3 regions of the Lysinibacillus sp. FSL H8-0500 genome follow, and region 1 is predicted to be linked to each of the others. Evidence: riboswitches for the same ligand, from Rfam matches in the RefSeq annotation. Region 1 holds a riboswitch; each other region holds the start of a gene.

Region 1 (6,750 bases):
TGATGACGCTACGACCTAGCTCAAAATCTGCCGATGCATGGATAATACGGCGCACAACCTTCCACTCGTCTTCCGAAAAGTCATGCTCGCCCATTTCCTCTGCAATAATTGAAAAGCTATAATCGTAAATTTTATCTGGGTCTACTGTTAGTGGTTTGAAATCTGTTTTAAAATCCATGAAAAATGCCTCCTAAAGTGTTTTTTGTACAGCCTGTAAAACGTCTTCAAAGGTTGAATATTGTTGGCCATATTGAATATTTGGTCTTGCAATTAAAATCGTTTCAATATCACAAGCAAGCGCTGCCTCTAGCTTCTCATCCACTGAGCCAACTTTACCGCTTTCCTTGGTAATCATTAATGTGACGCCATATTGACGAAATAGCGCTTCATTTAACTCCTTTGTAAATGGACCCTGTATCGCTACAATATCTCGCTGTGCCACGCCAAGTGCCTCACATTTTTCCATATTGTCCAGTCGCGGAAGCATACGTGCAATCACTCGTGTATTTTCTAAACCTTGTAACACCTTTGTAAAGGTCGCAAGTGTTTTACTGCCTGTTGTCAGCATAATAACCCCACGCTTTTGTGCCGCTAGCTGGGCTGCCTCCTCGTAATCCTTCACAACGGTAATCAATGGATGGGCATAATGCTCGTGCGCGCGCTCATAGCGAATATAGGGAATTTGTGCCTGCTCAGCAGCAGCCATCGCATTTTTAGAGGCCTCCTCCGCAAAGGGATGGGAGGCATCTACTACTAATTGATAGCCCTGCTCTGTCATAATCGCTGCCATTTCGTCAGCTGTCAGTCGACCGATTAAATGCGGCAAGCCAGCGTCAGCAAGACTAGCAGCCGCTGATTCGGTAACGACCGTAGCTGTGACCTGATAACCTGCCTGCTGCAAGTTGAGGGCGAGGTTTCTGGCATCACTCGTTCCTGCTAACATAAAAATCATTTTACAGACTCCTCTATATGATCATGGTCGTGATGATGGTCATGGTCATGATGGTGGTGGTGATGTGCATGTCCATGTACTGCCGCATAAGCACGGTAATTCTCTAAATCTTGCATGCCTGTTGATGTACCATTCACTGCCTGTTCAATACGCTCTAATAACACATTTTGCAGACGTTCATGGTAGCCAAAATAATCAGCAATTTGAATAGCACAATCTGGATATTGCTTATTGAACTTTTCACACATGCCATTCATACGTTCCATTAAAATGCCTGTGAATAAAAAGTACGGTAGCATAATAATCTTTTTAGCACCTAATTTGACACAGCGCTCCATTCCTTCTTCAACAAGTGGATCTGTTACCCCCATAAAAGCGCTTTCCACATATTTCACAGGTAGCTTTTCCCATAAGAGACGTGTTATTTTATAAAAATCACCATTTGCCTCTGGATCACTGCCACCACGTGCAATTAATAAAATCGCAGTATCCTGCTGCTGCTCTTCTGTATTAAACCCAATGTCTGCTAGACGATCCTGTAAAATACCAAATATCTCCTCATGAATACCGATTGTTTGTCCATACGTGAAGGTGATGTTTGGATAATGTTCACGTGCATGCTCAATTTCTGCTGGAATATGAAGCTTAGAGTGACCTGCATGGAGTAAAATAATTGGGATAACATGAACCTCTGTTGCTCCCTTCTTCACACAGTTTGTAATGCCCTCTTCAATATTTGGCGAGGCAAATTCAAGAAAACAGGTTTCCACTAAAAATTGGGGGTCAATACGCGGTGTCATTTCCTCAATAAATGTGCGTACCTCCTCATTTCCTGCTGCTAAACGGCTACCATGGCCGACAAATAAAATTGCTTTCATCTCTATTACTCCTCACTACTCGCCACATGGAGCGGGCTCTACTTTTATTTTGGAAGACATATCTTGATAGGTAAAATGCAGTATCTTTTTCACACGTTTAAAATATTTGAATAGGCGCTCATTTGGATGAGCATTCGCTTTGTATTCTTCAATAATATCCGTAAGCAATGGCACTAGCTGGTCGGGCTCCAATCCTTCTACAACAGGCTGTGCTGCATGGGCTGTACGACCCACTGGCTTTGCCCCTATAAAAACATCAAACTTGCTTTTGCGATACACAATGCCGATATCATCAAACACGGCACGATAACAGGCCATACCACAGCCATTAAAACCAATATTTAATGTTTTCGGCAAGGACATGCCTCCTAGCTTTTCCTGAATTTCTTCTGCATAGGGAATCGAATCTGCCTTTTCGCCATAGCAAAAATCGCAAGCCTTTAGTGTGGCAACATCACCGATAGGCGCTAATAAAAAGCCTACTGCCTGTAGCCTTTCAGTAATGCGATTTGGCTCAGTTGTTGGGATTTTCAAATGAATTTGATGCTCAGGTGTATATTCCATCGTACCATGCTCGCCAACGACCTCTGCTAATGTCGTCATTTGCTGTGGTGTGAAAAATTTATTGGCAACCCCTGGGCTGACGGCTAGCTCAAAAATAGATTCAATTTTTTGCTGTACAAGCTTGGGTGTTACCTGTACTGCACTTGTTCCTTTAACCATTGCAAGCGCCGCTGTAGCCATTTCCAATGCTGTGTTTTTCGGCTTTGGCGTAGCGGCTACACTGGGTTTATGATTGCGCCCTGCATTGGGGTCTGCCGCAAAGTCACCACGAGCCTCTCCTGTCTCCTGATTCATTGCCCATGGCTCGTTTTCCTCGCGTAAGCGTTGATGTGGACGTAATGGCTGCTTCTCTTCACCAAGTGTATATTTTCGTTGATAGCCACGTGGTGTAATCATTTTATTATCATAGAAAAATGTCGATGAATTCCCAATAATCACCGTTGTAAGCATACCAATATCGTGCTCTAGCATTTCGGCTAATGTTGTCATCGTAACTTCTTGACGCTCACGATAGGCACTTTTCACAAGTCCAACAGGTGTATCAGGTGAACGGTATTCTAAAAGAATGCGCTGTGCCTCCACAATTTGTCTTGTACGACGACCACTTTTAGGATTGTAGAGCGCAATGACAAAATCCGCCATCGCTGCTGCCTCTACACGCTTGGCAATTAAGTTCCAAGGTGTTAAATGGTCGCTTAAGCTGATAGTACAAGCATCATGCATAATCGGGGCTCCTAGTAAACTAGCACATGAATTAATCGCTGAAATACCTGGAACAATTTCAACTTCAATGCCCGTTGCCTCTGTCCAGCCCAGCTCAATTAACACTTCATACACTAAGCCAGCCATCCCGTAGACGCCCGCATCTCCACTGGAAATTACAGAAACAATACTGCCAGCCTCTGCTTGACGCACGGCTTCCTGTGCACGTGAAACCTCCTCTGTCATACCCGTACTAACAATTGATTTGGCATTGACTAAATCTTGAATAAGCTCTACATAGGTTTTGTAGCCAATAATCATATCACTTTGTTGCAATGCCTCTACAGCACGTGTCGTAATATGCTTAAAATCTCCAGGTCCAAAGCCCACTACGAAAATTTTCCCTTTTTGTGCCATTTTGCTACCTCTCTTTCACCTTTTCGATCCCTTTAATAGCCGTTGTTTGTGCTGTACGCTGTAATGTACCTTCACGCAATGTAAAGACATGCTCCTTGTGTAAAGATTCATGATGTAAGTCTTGTACAAGTGCTCTCGCATGCTCTGTTGATGGCACACGATACCAATTGCCCTGCGGATAGGCAATGACAACGCAAGCATCCTTACACCGTCCATTACAGCGTGTTCTTGTCGTATGTATTTCTTGATCAAGTGCCTGCCGCTGTATTTCATCTCGAATGGCTTGTGTAATATCCTCCGCATCCTTTTTCATACAGCTACTGCCGTTGCAAATAAAGAGATGTGTTTGCATCCCCTCTAAATTCCATGTTGTCATCTAATCGCTCCCTTCATTTGCTTTTTTGGAAAAGAAAAAACCTTTACTCTTCGCTTGAGAGTAAAGGTTTTATAGAAGCTTAATAAAAACGAATAAAATGCTGGTACCCGCTCTTGCTCCAACTTCTCCCTCCGAAAAGTTTGCATGCACAATCAATTAAGCAGGTTTCCTGACTTAAGCTTCATCTTACTTTCACGCCTTCCCAGTTTGCACAAGTGGCTTTGTGATTTCATCAGCTATTACAGTAGCGGGGGCTGTATTGGATTTTCACCAATTTCCCTATTATCTCGAAAATTTGAGCACTTATTGATGTTTTTATATGAAATTATTATCGTTATCCATGAATAGAAAACTGTCTCTATCATAGCTTATTATTTTAAAATTTCAATATTTCTTTAACAATTTGTGATAAATTTATCAGTTTTGGTTATCAGAATTTTCGACATTGACGCCCAATTCAAAAAAATTTTATAAAAAGTATAGCATATTTATGGAAATGCATGTTACAATTTGTCGTGAAATCTCACAATTCTATATTTTTTTCGGTGTAAAATGCTTGTTATTTTACTTAAAAGGGAAGTCGGTGTAAGTCCGACGCGGTCCCGCCACTGTAATAGGGAGTTTTATAGAAAATGCCACTGTCCAACGGATGGGAAGGCCTATAAAATAGTGAACTAGAGCCAGGAGACCTGCCGAAAAATACGTGACCGTTTCAGCCTACGAGGATAGGTGTGCAACTTAGCAGATACGCATGTTTTTGCTCTCTTAGTATGCACTTTTCCTGTAGCGGAGAAGTGCTTTTTGTATGGACGTGGCCAAATAGCCTGTTTAGCGAGCAACAGGATGCTTATGGACTCATGCGAAAGTCTAAATACGCAAAGAAGAATTTCTCCGCACGTAATATTTTTACAATTTATTCAGAATGAGGAGGAAAAATATTGAAGCTTTCTTGGTGGAAATTTAGTTATTTTTTAGTGGCATATTTAATGGTGCCAAAACAAGCTTTTGCCATGCATATCATGGAAGGTTTTTTACCAATTGAATGGGCGATTTTTTGGTGGGTTATCTCTATTCCCTTTATTGTACTAGGATTGCGCTCCATTCGAAAAACAGTCGAAGCAAACCCTGAAACAAAAATGATATTAGGTCTTTCAGGAGCCTTTGCATTTGTCCTATCTGCCTTAAAAATCCCGTCTGTTACAGGGAGCTGCTCGCATCCTACAGGTGTTGGGCTTGGTACAGTGTTATTTGGTCCATTGGCAATGAGTGTAATTGGAACGGTTGTTTTATTATTCCAATCCTTACTTTTAGCACATGGGGGCCTTACAACGTTAGGAGCAAATGCCTTTTCAATGGCGATCGTAGGTCCTTTTATCGTGTATTTTGTCTTTAAAGGGGCACAAAAAATAGGTTTGTCGTTTTCATTAGCTGTGTTCTTCGCTGCCATGCTTGGCGACTTAGGCACATATGTTGTGACTTCTGTACAGCTAGCACTTGCCTTCCCTTCTGAGGTGGGTGGCTTCGCCGCATCCTTCACAAAATTCGCAGGTATTTTTGCTTTAACACAAATTCCATTAGCCATTAGTGAGGGGATTTTAACAGTAATTGTGATGAACTTCTTGAAAAAATATAATATTAGCGAATTAAAGGCATTACGTGTTTTCTCAGCAAAGGAGGCACACTAAGATGAAACGTACTTTATTACTATTAGCCATTGTTGTCCTGTTAGCCATTATCCCCCTGTTTATTCAAAAGGGTGCAGAGTTCGGTGGTGCTGATGGTGAGGCCGAAGCAGCCATTGGCGAAATTAATAAGGATTATGAACCATGGTTTGAAAGTTTATGGGAGCCGCCTAGTGGTGAAATTGAAAGCTTACTATTTGTACTACAGGCTGCGATTGGCGCAGGCTTTATTGGCTACTTTATCGGCTATATGCGCGGCAAGCATAAAGAAGGCTAAATACGATGCTATTAATCGATAAGTATGCTTACCTTAATAAACTAGCGCACGTTCATCCACTAGAAAAAATGATCTTTTCCTTAGGACTATTGTTATTATCCCTAATTTTAAGAGATGAACAGCTTTCACTCATTACATTTTTTGTAATGAGTGCTTTTATCATTTTCGGCGCAAAAATCCCATTAAGCTATTATGTAAAACTATTGCTATTACCAGCCTTTTTTTTATTCACTAGTCTTGTATCCATTTTAATCTCAATTGCACCATCTACACATGTGCTACCTCCTCACATTTGGTCTTTCACCTTTAGCAATTGGACGATTTTTATTGGGCAGGCCAGTATGACAGCAGCACAGCAATTATTTTTTATTGTGCTTGGTAGTATCAGTTGCTTATATTTTTTAATCCTAACAACCTCAGTTCAAGGAATTTGCTATGTTTTACGACAATGGCGATTTCCAGTGTTATTAGTTGAATTAGTAGAGCTAACCTATCGTTTTATTTTTCTTTTTTTAGCTAGTATGCAAAAAATTTACCTCGCCCAGCAAGCACGTCTCGGCTATTATTCACCTATCCAATGGCTACGTTCACTATCCATGCTGATAGCAGCATTATTTGTGGAGATGTTTCAGCGGAGTCGAGCGCTTAACAATGCGATGCAGTCACGTGGTGGCGAGGCTGTCTATTGGCAGAAAGCAAGCTCTTATAACAAGAAAAATTGGCTAGGCATGGCACTTATTTTTCTACTCTTTATCGTATATGGAGGTTTTTTCGCATGACAGCCTATTATTTTGAACTTCATCATCTGTCCCATATTTACGCAGATGGCACAACAGCGCTCACAGATATTTCATTGCAAATTCCAAGGGGGAAAAAAATTGCGATCCTTGGACATAACGGTG
Region 2 (6,750 bases), 260 kb from region 1:
GCCGTGCATTTAAACGATGGGGCCATGACAGGTATTTTTCTTGATCAGCGTGACGTTCGATTGGCGATTCGTGAGCGCTATGCAAACCAGACAAATATGCTGAATACCTTCTCCTATACAGGCGCCTTTTCAGTAGCAGCGGCACTTGGAGGTGCGCTTAAAACAACGAGTGTCGATGTAGCGAAGCGCAGTTTAGCGAAAACGATTGAGCAATTTAGTGTAAACGATATTGACTATGAGGCACAGGATATTAAGGTGATGGATGTTTTTCATTATTTTAAATATGCGCAGCGCCACGAGCTACAATTTGACCTTGTTGTATTAGACCCCCCAAGCTTTGCCCGTACAAAGCAAATGACGTTTTCCACTGCAAAGGACTATCCTAAATTGCTTAAGGATGCCATTGCCATTACAGCAAAAAATGGCATTATTGTTGCTTCAACCAATAATGCAAGCTTTGGTATGAAAAAGTTTAAAGGCTTTATTGACCAAGCCTTTCAAGCGACAAATACACGCTACAAAATAATGGAAGAGCATAGTTTACCAAAGGATTTCCGCGTTCTGCGAGAATACCCTGAATTTAATTATTTAAAGGTTGTTTTTATTAAAAAGCTTAACTAACTAGAAAAGGACGTGTTTCAAAAGCTATTTGAAACACGTCCTTTTTGTTTATAAATAATCCATAAACCAATCACGGATATACGTGAGGCGTTGGATTCTTAGTGATGGTTTGCCGCTTCTCGATAGCTCATGGTTAGATGCTGGGAAGCGAATAAATTTGGTTTCTTTTTTGCGCTGCTTTAAGGCGATAAATAATTGCTCTGCCTGCTCAATTGGACAACGATAGTCGTTTTCAGCATGTAAAATCAATAATGGTGTTTCTATAGCACTTACATACTTCAATGGTGAGTGATGCCATAGCTTATCAATATCCTCTAGCCCCGCAAAAATTTGCCAGTCTGTAAAATAATAGCCGATATCACTCACACCATAAAAGCTAATCCAGTTTGCAATCGAACGTTGCGTAACAGCAGCTTTAAAGCGTTTTGTATGCCCAACAATCCAGTTCGTCATAAAGCCGCCATAGCTACCACCTGTCACACCAAGACGAGCCTGATCAATAAAATCAAAATGTACCAGTGCGTAATCCACCGCTGCCATTAGGTCCCGATAATCATTGCCGCCATAATCACCACGCACAGCATCAACAAAGGTTTGCCCATAGCCATGACTGCCACGTGGATTTGTATATAAAACGGCAAAGCCCTGTGCAGCTAAAATCTGAAATTCATTAAAATAACTATTGCCATACATCGCATGTGGACCGCCATGAATTTCCAGAATAAGTGGATATTTATTGCCCTCTTGATAGTCAATCGGCTTCATCATCCAGCCATGAACACGCCAGCCCTCTGCCCCTTTAAATTCAATCGCTTCAGGCACAGCTAAGGCTCTTGTTTGTAAAAATTCCTGATTCACGGCCGTAAGCTGCTCTTTTTCCCCTGTTTGTAAATTTATATAAAATAAATCGCCAGGATTTGTTGGCGTGCTAATGGCCACAATGGCTTTATCACGCTTAGCATCCAACGAAAAGCCATAAACATACTGGTCATCCAAAATAGCTGGATATAATTCACCTGCAAGATTGCCAAAATAAATCGCTGTGCTGCCTTGGTCTGTCACTTGGAAATAAAAGCTTTCATTATCTGCCAGCCATTGCACATGAGGGGCTACAACGCCTTGCAGGAAATCGCCAATCATACAATCACCAATATGTGCGTCAAAATCACTTGTCACACATGTCAGCTGCTGTTGCGCTAAATCATATAACCATAACTTTGCTTGGGTAGCATTTTGAAATTCACGTTTACTACCAAGAAACGTCAGGAAGCGACTATTTGACGACCATGAAATTTGATAAAACATGCCTATCCCCGCTGTTAGCTGACAACTCTGCTTTGTCACGACATCCAATAAATAAAGATCATTGGTAAATGAAAGATCTTGATCCTCCGCTAAATCGGCTGTATACGCAAGATATTGGCCATTTGGTGACCATGCACCAAGGTAAAAATGATGACACCCTGCTGTCAGCTGCTCCAATTCACCTGTTGCGAGATAGACAATGGCAATATGGGTAAATTGCTCCATATCCAACAAGCCTGCTGCATCTGACTTATACTTCATATAGTCAACTTCCAGTGGCTTTAGTTCCTTGTCCCCTGTTTTAGGCTCTTCGGGTTGATCATAAATGCTATCCTCTTGACCAAGCTTAACGGAGAACGCAATTTTTTTGCCACAGGGCGACCATACAGGTGAGGTTGCCCCATGTTTACAATGGGTTACTTGCTTTGCCTCGCCACCTGCCTTTGCCAATACAAAAATTTGTGGCTTGCCCGTTCTAGTTGAAACAAATGCAATTTTACTGCCATCTGGTGACCATGTTGGAGCGCTTGTTTTCTCCTCGCCAAATGTCCATTGCTGTGGCTGTTTATCTTGTAAATTAAGATAATATAAATGTGAGATATAGTCGTTGCTCTTTTCATCCATAGCTGTTTCTATATAGATAACCTCTGTACCATCAGGCGATAGCTGTGGGTCAGAGACCGATTTTAAGTGATATAAGTCTTGTGGTTGAATGCCTTGCTTTACTGTCATCTTTTTGCCCCTTTAATTATAAGTATTCCCTTATAATATTTCGACACACTAATGATAATTCCTGCTTAGGCTCTGCCAAAAATCGTCCGACTTTGTTCGGCGGTAAAATTTATAAAAAGGCTCATTTAGGCGTCCATGCTCCTTATAGAGCTGAATAATATGCTGTACAAACGCTTCAATTTTTGCTACCGCTACCCTTTTGGCAAATAATGTGCCTGCCTGTGCTTTTGCGCCCATTGGCACTGCACCTAAATAGACATCAAAGCTATCCTGTTGATAAACGAGCCCAATATCATCATAGACGGCATTATAGCAGGCAGATGCACAGCCATTGATATTGACACGCATTCTTGTAGGTACTGTCACGTCCTTCAATGTATGATAAAGCTGCTCTGTGATTGGCGCTGCCTCCATTTTCTCCCCATCGCAAAAATCACAGGCCTTCATTGCTACAATTGCCCCTGCAGGCATACTATAAAGCCCTGCCTGCTGCAATGTATAAATAGCTTCTTTAACATCGCTTGTTGGAATAGCTAATAATAGGCTATAGGAGGCCGAATACTTAATCGCGCCCCGCTCTCCAACAACTTCTGCAATCGTTTGAAATTGTGCAGGTGTATAATGCTTATTAATAACGCCAGGGCTAATAACCAAACGTGTAAAATCACCTTGACGATTCAATGTTTCAAAGGTTTTGTCAGGTATATTTTTCTGAAATGCATTCATGCATATCGCTCCTTAAGAAAAAGAAGCTAGCAAAGCGCTAGCTCTTTTTAAAAGTTTTCGGGATAGAAGCCTTTTGCTAAAATTTCAATCGCCTCTGCTGCACGTACCCCCTCAGACGCTGCTGATAGTGGTAGGATCACGAAACGATCATTTTTAACTGCCTCCATTTCCTTTAATGCAGGATCGTTTTTTAAGAAGTCTATTTTTTGTTGGGCTGTTGTTTCACCATAATCAATAACAACAACAACCTCAGGATTGCGATCTACGGCATCCTCCTTTGATACAGTTGTCCAGCCTGATTCCACATCACCAAAAACATTTTGCCCGCCAGCAATGGTTACAAGCTCATTCATAAAGTTTTGACCAGCCGTGAACACATCCTTTTCACCACTATCAAATACTAAAACACGTAAATCTTCGCCCTCCTGCGGTAATTTCGCACGAACAGCATCTACATCCTTTGTCATTTGCTCAATTAATGCCTCTCCGCGCTCCTCCACACGGAAAATCTTTGCCACATTGCGAATATCAGTGAAAATATCCTCCAATGTTGGCTTTGTCATATTCGAAGATGTATGTAAATACGTATGAATGCCTAGCTCCTCCAGCTCCTCAGGTGTGCCAACTCCCTTTTCACCAAAGGCACTTTTCCAGCCACCATATAAAAAATCTGCCTCTGCATCAATGACCTGCTCCTTTGTTGGGTATTGGTCTGATAGAACAGGCACTTTGTCATATGCCGCTTGCAATGGCTCATAAATTTTATCATCTAAGTAAGCCGTACCTACCATTGAATCCTCTAAGTCTAACGCTAGCATAATTTCTGTCACATGCTGATTTAAACTAATTGCTTTTGTTGGTGCTTCTGTATAGGTTTGCGTTGTATCATTATTGTCGACTACGACTTCCGTTGCAGCTGTTTCCGCTGGCTCCGTCTTTTCTTCCTGCTCTGCTGACTCCGATTTATCGTTGGCATTACATGCGGCTAACATCGCTACAAGGGCAATGATAAGCACAAGCCAACTACTTTTCCATTTTTTCATGTTCCTGTTCTCCTTTGTTATAAAAATAGCAAGAAGGCATAAAAAATCCCTCTTGTCACCAAGAGGGTAGCATAGTGAAAAAATGGTTTGTCAACCTTTATCACTATCCCCATCCTCGTGGTTCGTAGTTCATTCATCCATAGTGGCAGGTCTCCTGGCTTAGGTTCATCATCTATACGCCTTCCCGTAGCATGACGCTACAGTGGCATATTGTATAGACTCCCCATTTACAGTTGCGGGACAGCATCGGAATTGCACCGATTTCCCTTTTAAGCAAATAACAAATGCTATTTGCACCAATATGTTTTATGATTATTGATACTATTGATAGACTAGCAGAAGAATATTTTTATGGCAATGCATAAATTAATAATTATACTTATTTTAGCACTATTTTGACATTGACAGGCACTATTCATGCTAATATTTGATAAAAAAAGTAATGGAAACGGGGATTTAGGATGTATAAAACAATTGGTGTGCTTGCACATGTGGATGCTGGAAAAACTACCTTTTCTGAGCAAGTGCTCTTTCATACAAAGAGTATTCAGGCACGAGGACGTGTCGATCATCAGGACACCTTTTTAGATAATCATGAGCTGGAGCGACAGCGCGGTATTACGATATTTGCTGAGCAAGGTCGCTTCATGCTAGGCGAGGATACGTATACACTGATTGATACACCGGGGCATGTCGATTTTTCCCCTGAAATGGAGCGTGCTATTCGTGTTATGGACTATGCCATTATTATTGTAAGCGCAGTGGAGGGTGTGCAGGGACATACCGAAACCGTCTGGCAGCTCCTACGCAAGTATCATGTGCCAACCTTCTTTTTTATCAATAAAATCGACCGTGAAGGCGCAGATGTAGCGACAGTAATGGCACAGCTTCGTAAGGATTGCTCTGAGCATGTCCTCTTGGTGGATGAACCGTTGCAAGCCAATTATGTATCGAGCAGGATGATGGAATGGCTTGCTGAGCGTGACGAGCAATTGCTGGATGCCTTTTTACAGGACACGCTGGATTATGAGCAATGTCTTGCACAGCTACAGGTGATGGTGAAAGACGAGCGTGCCTTTCCGTGCTTTATCGGCTCTGCCTTAAAGGATATAGGCATTCAGGAATTATTGGCACAGCTTCCACTATTGACTGCAACTTACTTTAAACAGAATGCATCGTTTCAAGGAGAGGTTTTTAAAATTCGCCATGACGGGCATCAGCGTTTAACCTTTCTAAAAGCTTTGCAGGGGTCACTACATATTCGCGATGAATTAACATTTGGAGAGGTTACAGAAAAAATTACGGAGATTCGTCTTTATAATGGCAGTCGCTTTAATACGGTTCAACAGGTCGAGGCTGGCGAAATTTTTGCTGTCAAAGGACTGAGTGCTGCAAATATTGGCGATCAAATCGGCAGTACGGCGTATATACAGCCTTATGAGCTTATGCCTACTTTGCAGGCGAAGGTTCAGTATCAGGGCGAACAGCATATGAAAGAGGTATTAAAGATTTTCCGTCTGCTGGAAGCTGAGGAGCCATCATTACGCGTTGTTTGGCAGGAAAAATTCCAAGAAATTCATGTCCATATTATGGGCGTTATTCAGTTGGAGGTGCTTGTTGATGTATTGATGAGGCGCTTCTCGTTGGAGGTGTCCTTCGGCACTCCGCAAATTTTATATATGGAAACCATTGAAAATACAGTAACAGGCTATGGACATTTTGAGCCATTAAGGCATTATGCAGAGGTGCATTTATTAATGGAGCCAAATGCACGTGGCACAGGCAATACCTTTAGCAATGCCTGCCATGCAGATGCCTTATCAGTAGGCAACCAGCGCCTTGTAGAAAAGCATTTATTTGAGCGGAACCATCATGGCTTATTAACGGGCTTGCCTGTTACAGATATTCATTTTACACTACTAACAGGTCGTGCCCATATAAAACATACAGAGGGCGGCGATTTTCGCGAGGCAACCTTCCGAGCATTGCGTCAAGGGCTAGAGCAAGCGCACAATATTTTGCTAGAGCCGTACTATCGCTTTAAAATGAAGGCTTCCAACGATTTTATCGGCCGTATGATGACAGATATTCAGCAAATGGCTGGCACATTTAATGACCCGATTTTAACGGAGACAGATGTACTTTTAACTGGACGTGCGCCCGTTGCCACTTTTATGAGCTATAGCACTACTTTTGCTGCCTATACAAATGGCAAAGGCGCCCTGACACTCCAATTTGATGGCTATGATATTTGCCATAATGCGGAGGAAGTTATCGCACAAATTGGCTACGATAAAAACGCTGATCCTGACTATACATCCTC
Region 3 (6,750 bases), 490 kb from region 1:
ACCTGATGTAAAGCTCCTGAGCGATCCGTCGGCAAGGTAATCATACATGTTGTTTTCGCTTGTCCATCCGATAATTCTTGGGGCAATCGCTTATTTTGCTTGGATAGTACAAAGAAACGTGTATGGTTAAAATGAAAATCATGGATATTAGACTCTACGATTTCAAGACCATATTTTTCGGCTGCTGCTGCATTGCCCACTGCCGCTATACACTCTTGTGGATTTTCTGATACAAATTTTGCTGCGGCTGCTGTTGAGGTCGTTTGGTGTAAGGGCACATGGCTAAAACGGTAAAATAAATATTTATGACATTGTGCCAAGGCATGTGGATGCGAATAAACGCCTTTTATGGACTGCCAATGATCCTTTTGTGCTTTATTGACCATTAAATGCTGCTGGATTTTTAGCAGGAGCTCGCCTGTTACATACAGTGTCGCCTCGTGGAATAAATAATCTAGTGTAAGCGGTACAGAGCCTTCTAAAGCATTTTCTAACGGCACAACTGCCAAATCTACCTTGCCCTCTGCTACCGCCTCAATACATTCTGGAATTGTTGCACATGGTACAAGCCATTCATTTGGAAAAGTAGCCTTTGTTGCTAAGTATGTAAATGATGCCTCTGGTCCTAAATAGGCGATTCGATTTTCCCATTGTTGCTTTGTCATTGCAAATACCTCCTTTATGGCACAATAAGGAGCAGTCCCTTATGAGTGATCACTACGGGACAGCTCCTTATGTGAGCTTTAGTATCGTATTGTTGCTCCAATGCACCCTAGGCATTTGGATTAATAAACACGATCATTGTCATTTTTGTCAAACATTACAGAACTGAACACTATGCTTTAATTATTATAATGCACCAGAGCTAATGACTTCCGCTGATTCGACAAAATCTAAGCGCTTTAACTGTTGAATCAAGTCATCCAGCTCACATGTCATGCTTGTAACATCCAGTGACAATGTCACATTGGCACGTCCTTGAATAGGGATTGTTTGGTGGATGGTTAATACATTACAATGTGTCATAGTCACCGTTTCTAAAAGCTTGGCAAGTGTTCCTTTTCTGTCTTGAAGCTGTAAAAAGACTGTTAAAATGCGTTCCTGGACAATTGAATGAAACGGAAATACAGCATCACGATATTTGTAAAACGCACTTCGCGATAAATCCACCTGCTTTACCGCATCCCAAATGGAGGATACTGAACCACTTGATAATAAGTGCTTCGCCTCCAATGTTTTTTGCATTGCATCCGTTAAAACATCTTCACGAACTAAATAATATCGCTGATTCGCAACATTCTTCATACGCTTCCCCCTAAAACTACTGTCTTAATCGACAAATTCAAATTCAAACTCTTGTAAACGTACAGTATCGCCATCCTGAGCGCCACGTTCACGCAGAGCCTCGTCCACGCCCATTGCACGCAATTGACGAGCAAAGCGGCGAACACCATCCTCACGGCTAAAGTCTGTCATTTTAAATAGACGTTCAATAGCATAACCACTAATAATAAATGCCCCATCATCATCACGCGTGATTTCGAATGCTTCACCTTTTGCCTCATGCTTGTACATTACGGTTGCGTCTGATTGCTCCTCTATATCATCATATAGTGGGAATTCAGGCGTTACCTCAAGTAAATCTGCAATCGCAAACAATAGCTCTTTTAACCCTTGGCGTGAAATAGCAGAGATCGGGAAAATTTGAACATCCTCTCCAACCTTTTGGCGGAATGTTACTAAATTTTCCTCTGCATCTGGCATATCCATTTTATTGGCTACAATGATTTGTGGACGCTCTGTTAAACGAAGATTATATTGTTTAAGCTCTGCATTGATCGTTAAATAGTCTTCATATGGATCGCGGCCTTCCATTCCTGACATATCAATAACATGGACAATAACACGTGTACGTTCAATATGTCGTAAAAATTGATGACCTAATCCAACCCCTTCATGTGCTCCCTCAATAAGCCCAGGTAAATCTGCCATCGCAAAGCTTCGATGATCATCCGTTTCAATCATGCCTAAGTTCGGTACAATTGTCGTAAAATGATAAGCACCAATTTTTGGCTTAGCAGCAGAAACAACAGATAAAAGCGTTGATTTACCAACACTTGGGAAACCAACTAACCCTACATCTGCTAAAACTTTTAACTCTAATATAACATTTAATTCTTGTCCTGGCTCACCTTTTTCAGAAAGTTCTGGCGCTGGATTGGCAGGTGTTGCAAATCTTGAATTTCCCCGTCCACCGCGTCCTGCTTTTGCAATGACAGCTCTTTGCCCATGCTCGACTAAGTCAGCAATAACGGCTTCTGTTTCTTCATTAATCACAACTGTTCCAGGTGGCACTTTTATAATTAAATCATCCGCATTTTTACCATGCATCCCTTTACTCATACCATGCTCACCACGTGGTGCCTTGAAATGACGCTTGTAGCGGAAGTCCATTAATGTACGTAAACCCTCATCTACCTCAAATACGACATTCCCACCGTGTCCACCATCGCCACCAGCTGGACCACCATTTGGTACATATTTTTCACGGCGAAAGGCTACCATACCATCTCCGCCGTCGCCACCTTTTACATAAATCTTTACGTGATCGACAAACATTTATTTCACTCCCTATTTGCACTCAAGACATATTGCCAGCGTCTATTTGTCTGTTCAACTGTTTGAATATCGAATTGTGTCAAACCTTTTTCGGTGAAGGCATCAGCACTCCATAACCCATTTAGCGTGAATGTCACGGCAAATGTATGATCGTCAACACGTACATCAAGCGTTAAGACCTGCTCTGTAAATGGATCTAATGTATCATAAATATGCATAACTGTTTTGTTTAAATAATCTACTACAGCCTGATCAATATCATTGGTTACTGGCTTATTGATCTCCCCATTTAGCTGCCAGGCTAATGAAGGATAACGCCATCCTGCTGTTTGTAACCATTCAATTGTTTGTGGCATTTGTAGTCGATTCAGGATAGAGAGCATGCGTAATTGCTCCGAATAGCGCTGGATAAGCTTCTTTGATTCATCAATTTTACCTAAATCTAAATTCATGCGAATCAGTTGTAGTTGATTCACATAGTCATGATTTGCAAAACGTAATACTTCACTAATGGTTAGTGATTGATTGTCCATCCCATTCACTCCAATAAAGTTATCCTTACTAGTATAACAAGTTTTATTGTATTTTTCCCCTTAATTCTTCTTTGATTTTTACGAATGTTTTCTCAAAAAGTTTCACAAAATTTTCTAAATTTTTCTCATTCATCTGTCGACAGCTCCTTACACCTTATGATAGTATGTTACCAAATTTGATATTAATTTATATAAGTGCTCATCATCATGGATGAGGTAAAAGGGAAACTAGTGCAAAGCTAGTGCAGCCCCCGCTACTGTATACGAGGATGAAACTACCAAGCCACTGATTCAATCGGGAAGGCGTAGGAGTAAAATGATTCGATAGCCAGGAAACCTGCTTATATACAACTAATGCAAACTTTTCGGAGGGAGGAGTTTAGGTGAAGCTTAATTTTTTGGGAATCATTATGCTTATATAAAGTAGCCTATATTCTTTGCAAAGGATATAGGCTTTTTTATGCGCTAAATGAGTAACTAGTACTTTAAGACAAAAGGAGATTTTTGAATGACTAAGATGAAACATATTTTTTTCGTATTGTTCTCGCTGCTCTTGCTTGCATTGGCTGGCTGTGGCAATAACAATACAAAAAATGTACAAAAAGAACAACGTGAGGAAATTAATTTTGCTAGCACAAAAGATATTCGTGATATTAATCCACATTTATATACAGGAGAAATGGCTGCGCAAAACATGGTGTATGAATCGCTTGTTATCAATACAGACGAGGGTGTAAAACCTCATTTAGCTGAAAAATGGGAGGTGTCACCAGATGGCTTAGAATATACCTTTTATTTAAGAAAAGATGTTGTCTTTTCTGATGGTGAGCCATTCAATGCTGAAGCAGTTAAATTAAATATGGACGCTATTTTGAATAATAAAGAACGTCATGGTTGGCTAGATATGGTGAATGAAATAAAGGAAAATATTGTGGTAGATGAGTATACATACAAGCTTGTTTTAACACATCCCTACTACCCAACATTAGAGGAGCTGGGCTTAACACGTCCCTTCCGTTTTGCTTCTCCAAAAAGCTTTATTGATGGACAAACAAAGGATGGCGTCAATGGCTATGTAGGTACAGGTCCATGGGTATTAACAGAGCACAAGGATAACCAATATGCTATCTTTACAGCCAATGAAAACTATTGGGGAGAAAAGCCAAAGGTAAAAGCAGTTAAATGGAAGGTCATGCCGGATCATCAAACAATTCTGCTAGCACTTGAGAAAGGTGAAATTGATCTTCTGTTCGGCTCTGATGGGGATATGATTGACCTCGATTCCTTTAAAGCATTGGAAGAACAAGGCACATATGTAACACAACTAAGCGAGCCCATTGCATCACGTGCTATTTTACTTAATTCTAAGCAGCCTATTACAAATAATCAAAAAGTACGTGAAGCATTGCAATATGCGGTTGATAAAGAGTCCATTGCAGAAGGTATTTTAAATGGCTCTGAGGTAGTAGCGGATACATTAATTGCTACTACGGTTCCTTATAGTAATGTTGACCTAAGAAAGCGTTCGTTTGATCCTGAAAAGGCACAAAGCTTATTAGAGGAGACTGGTTGGAAGGTTGAAAAAGATGGCTATCGCTACAAGGATGGTAAAAAATTAGCCTTAACCATTTATTTTAATTCTGATAATGCACAAGAGCGAGCAATTAGTGAATATATGCAAAGTGATTTTAAACAAATCGGTGTTGACTTAAAGGTAATTGGTGAGGAAAAACAAGCCTTTTTAGATCGACAAAAATCTGGTGAGTTTGATTTACAATATTCATTATCATGGGGCACACCATATGACCCGCAATCCTATCTATCTTCTTGGCGACAGCCTGCACATGGCGATTACCAGGCCCAAGCAGGACTAGCGAAAAAAGAATGGTTGGATAACTATATTACAGCCCTGATGATTGAAGCTGATGAAGAAAAACGTCAGGAGATGTACAAGGACATTTTGACATATATCCATGAGGAGGCTGTTTATATTCCATTAACGTATTCACGTACAAAGGCTGTGCATATTCCAGAGTTGCAAGGTGTAACCTTTAATCCATCCCAATATGAAATTCCATTTGAAAAAATGTATTTTGACAATTAAATGCTAAAACTATCAAAAAGGTAAACATTAGCGTTTTACCTTTTTGACTTTTTCAGCTTAACGATTTACTAGAATAGAGGAGTCCTATGAAAAGCTATTTTATCAAACGATTAATCAGCACCATACCAATACTCATCGGTATATCCTTTTTATCTTTTTTACTAATTAACCTTAATCAAAGCGATCCAGCAGAGATATCCCTTCGTGTCAATAATATCACTGTAACAGAGGAGGCATTAGCTACCGCACAGCAGGAATTACATTTAGATAAGCCGTTTTTCGAAAGATATGTGCGATGGATTGCCAGTAGCATCCAGGGTGACTTTGGTGACAGCTTTGTGACCAAAAAGCCAGTCTTAGAGGAATTGAAAGTAGCACTGCCAGCTACTTTGCGGCTTGTCGCTATAACATTAACTATTATTTTAACAATAAGTATCACAGCAGGTGTACTTTGTGCCCTATTTGAGGGAAGCTGGTTTGACCGTTTAATTAGGGGCATTATCTTTATTGGTGCAGCTATGCCAAGCTTTTGGCTAGGCTTATTATTAATGTGGCTGTTGGCTGTGCAATTAAACCTGCTCCCAACAAGCGGTATGGAAACAGCAAGCTCTGTTATCTTACCAGCACTCACATTATCGTTCGCCTATATCGCTACATATGTAAGACTTATCCGTAATAATATGGTGCAAAATAAGGTAGAGCAATATGTACAATATGCCAGAATACGAGGATTAAAGGAGTCAACGGTCACTAAGCATATTTTCAAAAACTCCCTACAATCCTCTATCACAGCACTTGGCATGTCCATTCCCAAATTAATTGCAGGTACTGTCGTGGTTGAAAATATTTTTGCTTGGCCAGGTATTGGACGGCTTTGCGTAACGGCTATTTTTAATAATGATTACCCTGTTATTCAAGCCTATATTTTATTAATGGCTGTGTTATTTGTACTATTTAATTTACTGGTAGATATTACTACTACTGCATTAGATCCACGAGTAAGAAAAGAGGCGTAATAATGAAGGTTATCAAAAGATTAAGGCAAGATCGCCTTGCTGTGGTATGTATTGTTTTTCTTAGTACTGTGTTAGTAGCTGGCTTATTTGCGCCATTACTTGCACCCTATGATCCTGTTGAAATTAATGTAAAAAGTAAATTAATGGGCTTTAGTAAGGAACATTTACTTGGTACAGATTATCTTGGTCGTGATATTTTATCGAGATTATTATTTGGTATTCGAACAACCGTTATTTTTGCTTTAATATCTATGGCGGGCACCATTTTAATCGGCACAATATTAGGCTTTATTGCCGGTATTTTCCGCAATAAAGTAGATGAAGTGATTATGCGCTTATGTGATGTTTTCCTATCCTTTCCAAGTGAAGTGATGATACTGGCGATTATCGCAATGCTGGGACCAAGTCTATCAAATATCGTGATTGCCTGTATTATCGCGGGCTGGGCTTGGTATACACGTATGATTCGTTCGATTGT

The links. Region 1 has a riboswitch for cobalamin ahead of MHB44_RS13250 (energy-coupling factor ABC transporter permease). Riboswitches for the same ligand answer to the same signal wherever they lie in the genome.
Region 2: another riboswitch for cobalamin. It lies ahead of MHB44_RS11905 (ABC transporter substrate-binding protein); the one in region 1 lies ahead of MHB44_RS13250 (energy-coupling factor ABC transporter permease).
Region 3: another riboswitch for cobalamin. It lies ahead of nikA (nickel ABC transporter substrate-binding protein); the one in region 1 lies ahead of MHB44_RS13250 (energy-coupling factor ABC transporter permease).

The regions. Positions count from the first base shown of each region.
Region 1 is NZ_CP150292.1:2,757,409-2,764,158, forward strand. It holds gene MHB44_RS13225 (precorrin-8X methylmutase) at 1-178, opposite strand, end outside; gene cobK (precorrin-6A reductase) at 191-952, opposite strand; gene MHB44_RS13235 (sirohydrochlorin chelatase) at 949-1,830, opposite strand; gene cobJ (precorrin-3B C(17)-methyltransferase) at 1,846-3,513, opposite strand; gene MHB44_RS13245 ((2Fe-2S) ferredoxin domain-containing protein) at 3,518-3,889, opposite strand; cobalamin riboswitch at 4,031-4,211, opposite strand; cobalamin riboswitch at 4,416-4,601, shown strand; gene MHB44_RS13250 (energy-coupling factor ABC transporter permease) at 4,828-5,574, shown strand; gene MHB44_RS13255 (energy-coupling factor ABC transporter substrate-binding protein) at 5,576-5,848, shown strand; gene cbiQ (cobalt ECF transporter T component CbiQ) at 5,854-6,627, shown strand; gene MHB44_RS13265 (ATP-binding cassette domain-containing protein) at 6,624-6,750, shown strand, end outside.
Region 2 is NZ_CP150292.1:2,494,393-2,501,142, forward strand. It holds gene MHB44_RS11890 (class I SAM-dependent rRNA methyltransferase) at 1-621, shown strand, start outside; gene MHB44_RS11895 (S9 family peptidase) at 670-2,658, opposite strand; gene MHB44_RS11900 (precorrin-3B methylase) at 2,707-3,384, opposite strand; gene MHB44_RS11905 (ABC transporter substrate-binding protein) at 3,432-4,427, opposite strand; cobalamin riboswitch at 4,554-4,743, opposite strand; gene MHB44_RS11910 (translation factor GTPase family protein) at 4,889-6,750, shown strand, end outside.
Region 3 is NZ_CP150292.1:3,244,858-3,251,607, forward strand. It holds gene pheA (prephenate dehydratase) at 1-665, opposite strand, end outside; gene MHB44_RS15500 (ACT domain-containing protein) at 850-1,305, opposite strand; gene obgE (GTPase ObgE) at 1,330-2,619, opposite strand; gene MHB44_RS15510 (Spo0B domain-containing protein) at 2,625-3,152, opposite strand; cobalamin riboswitch at 3,329-3,512, shown strand; gene nikA (nickel ABC transporter substrate-binding protein) at 3,661-5,256, shown strand; gene opp1B (nickel/cobalt ABC transporter permease) at 5,343-6,272, shown strand; gene opp1C (nickel/cobalt ABC transporter permease) at 6,275-6,750, shown strand, end outside.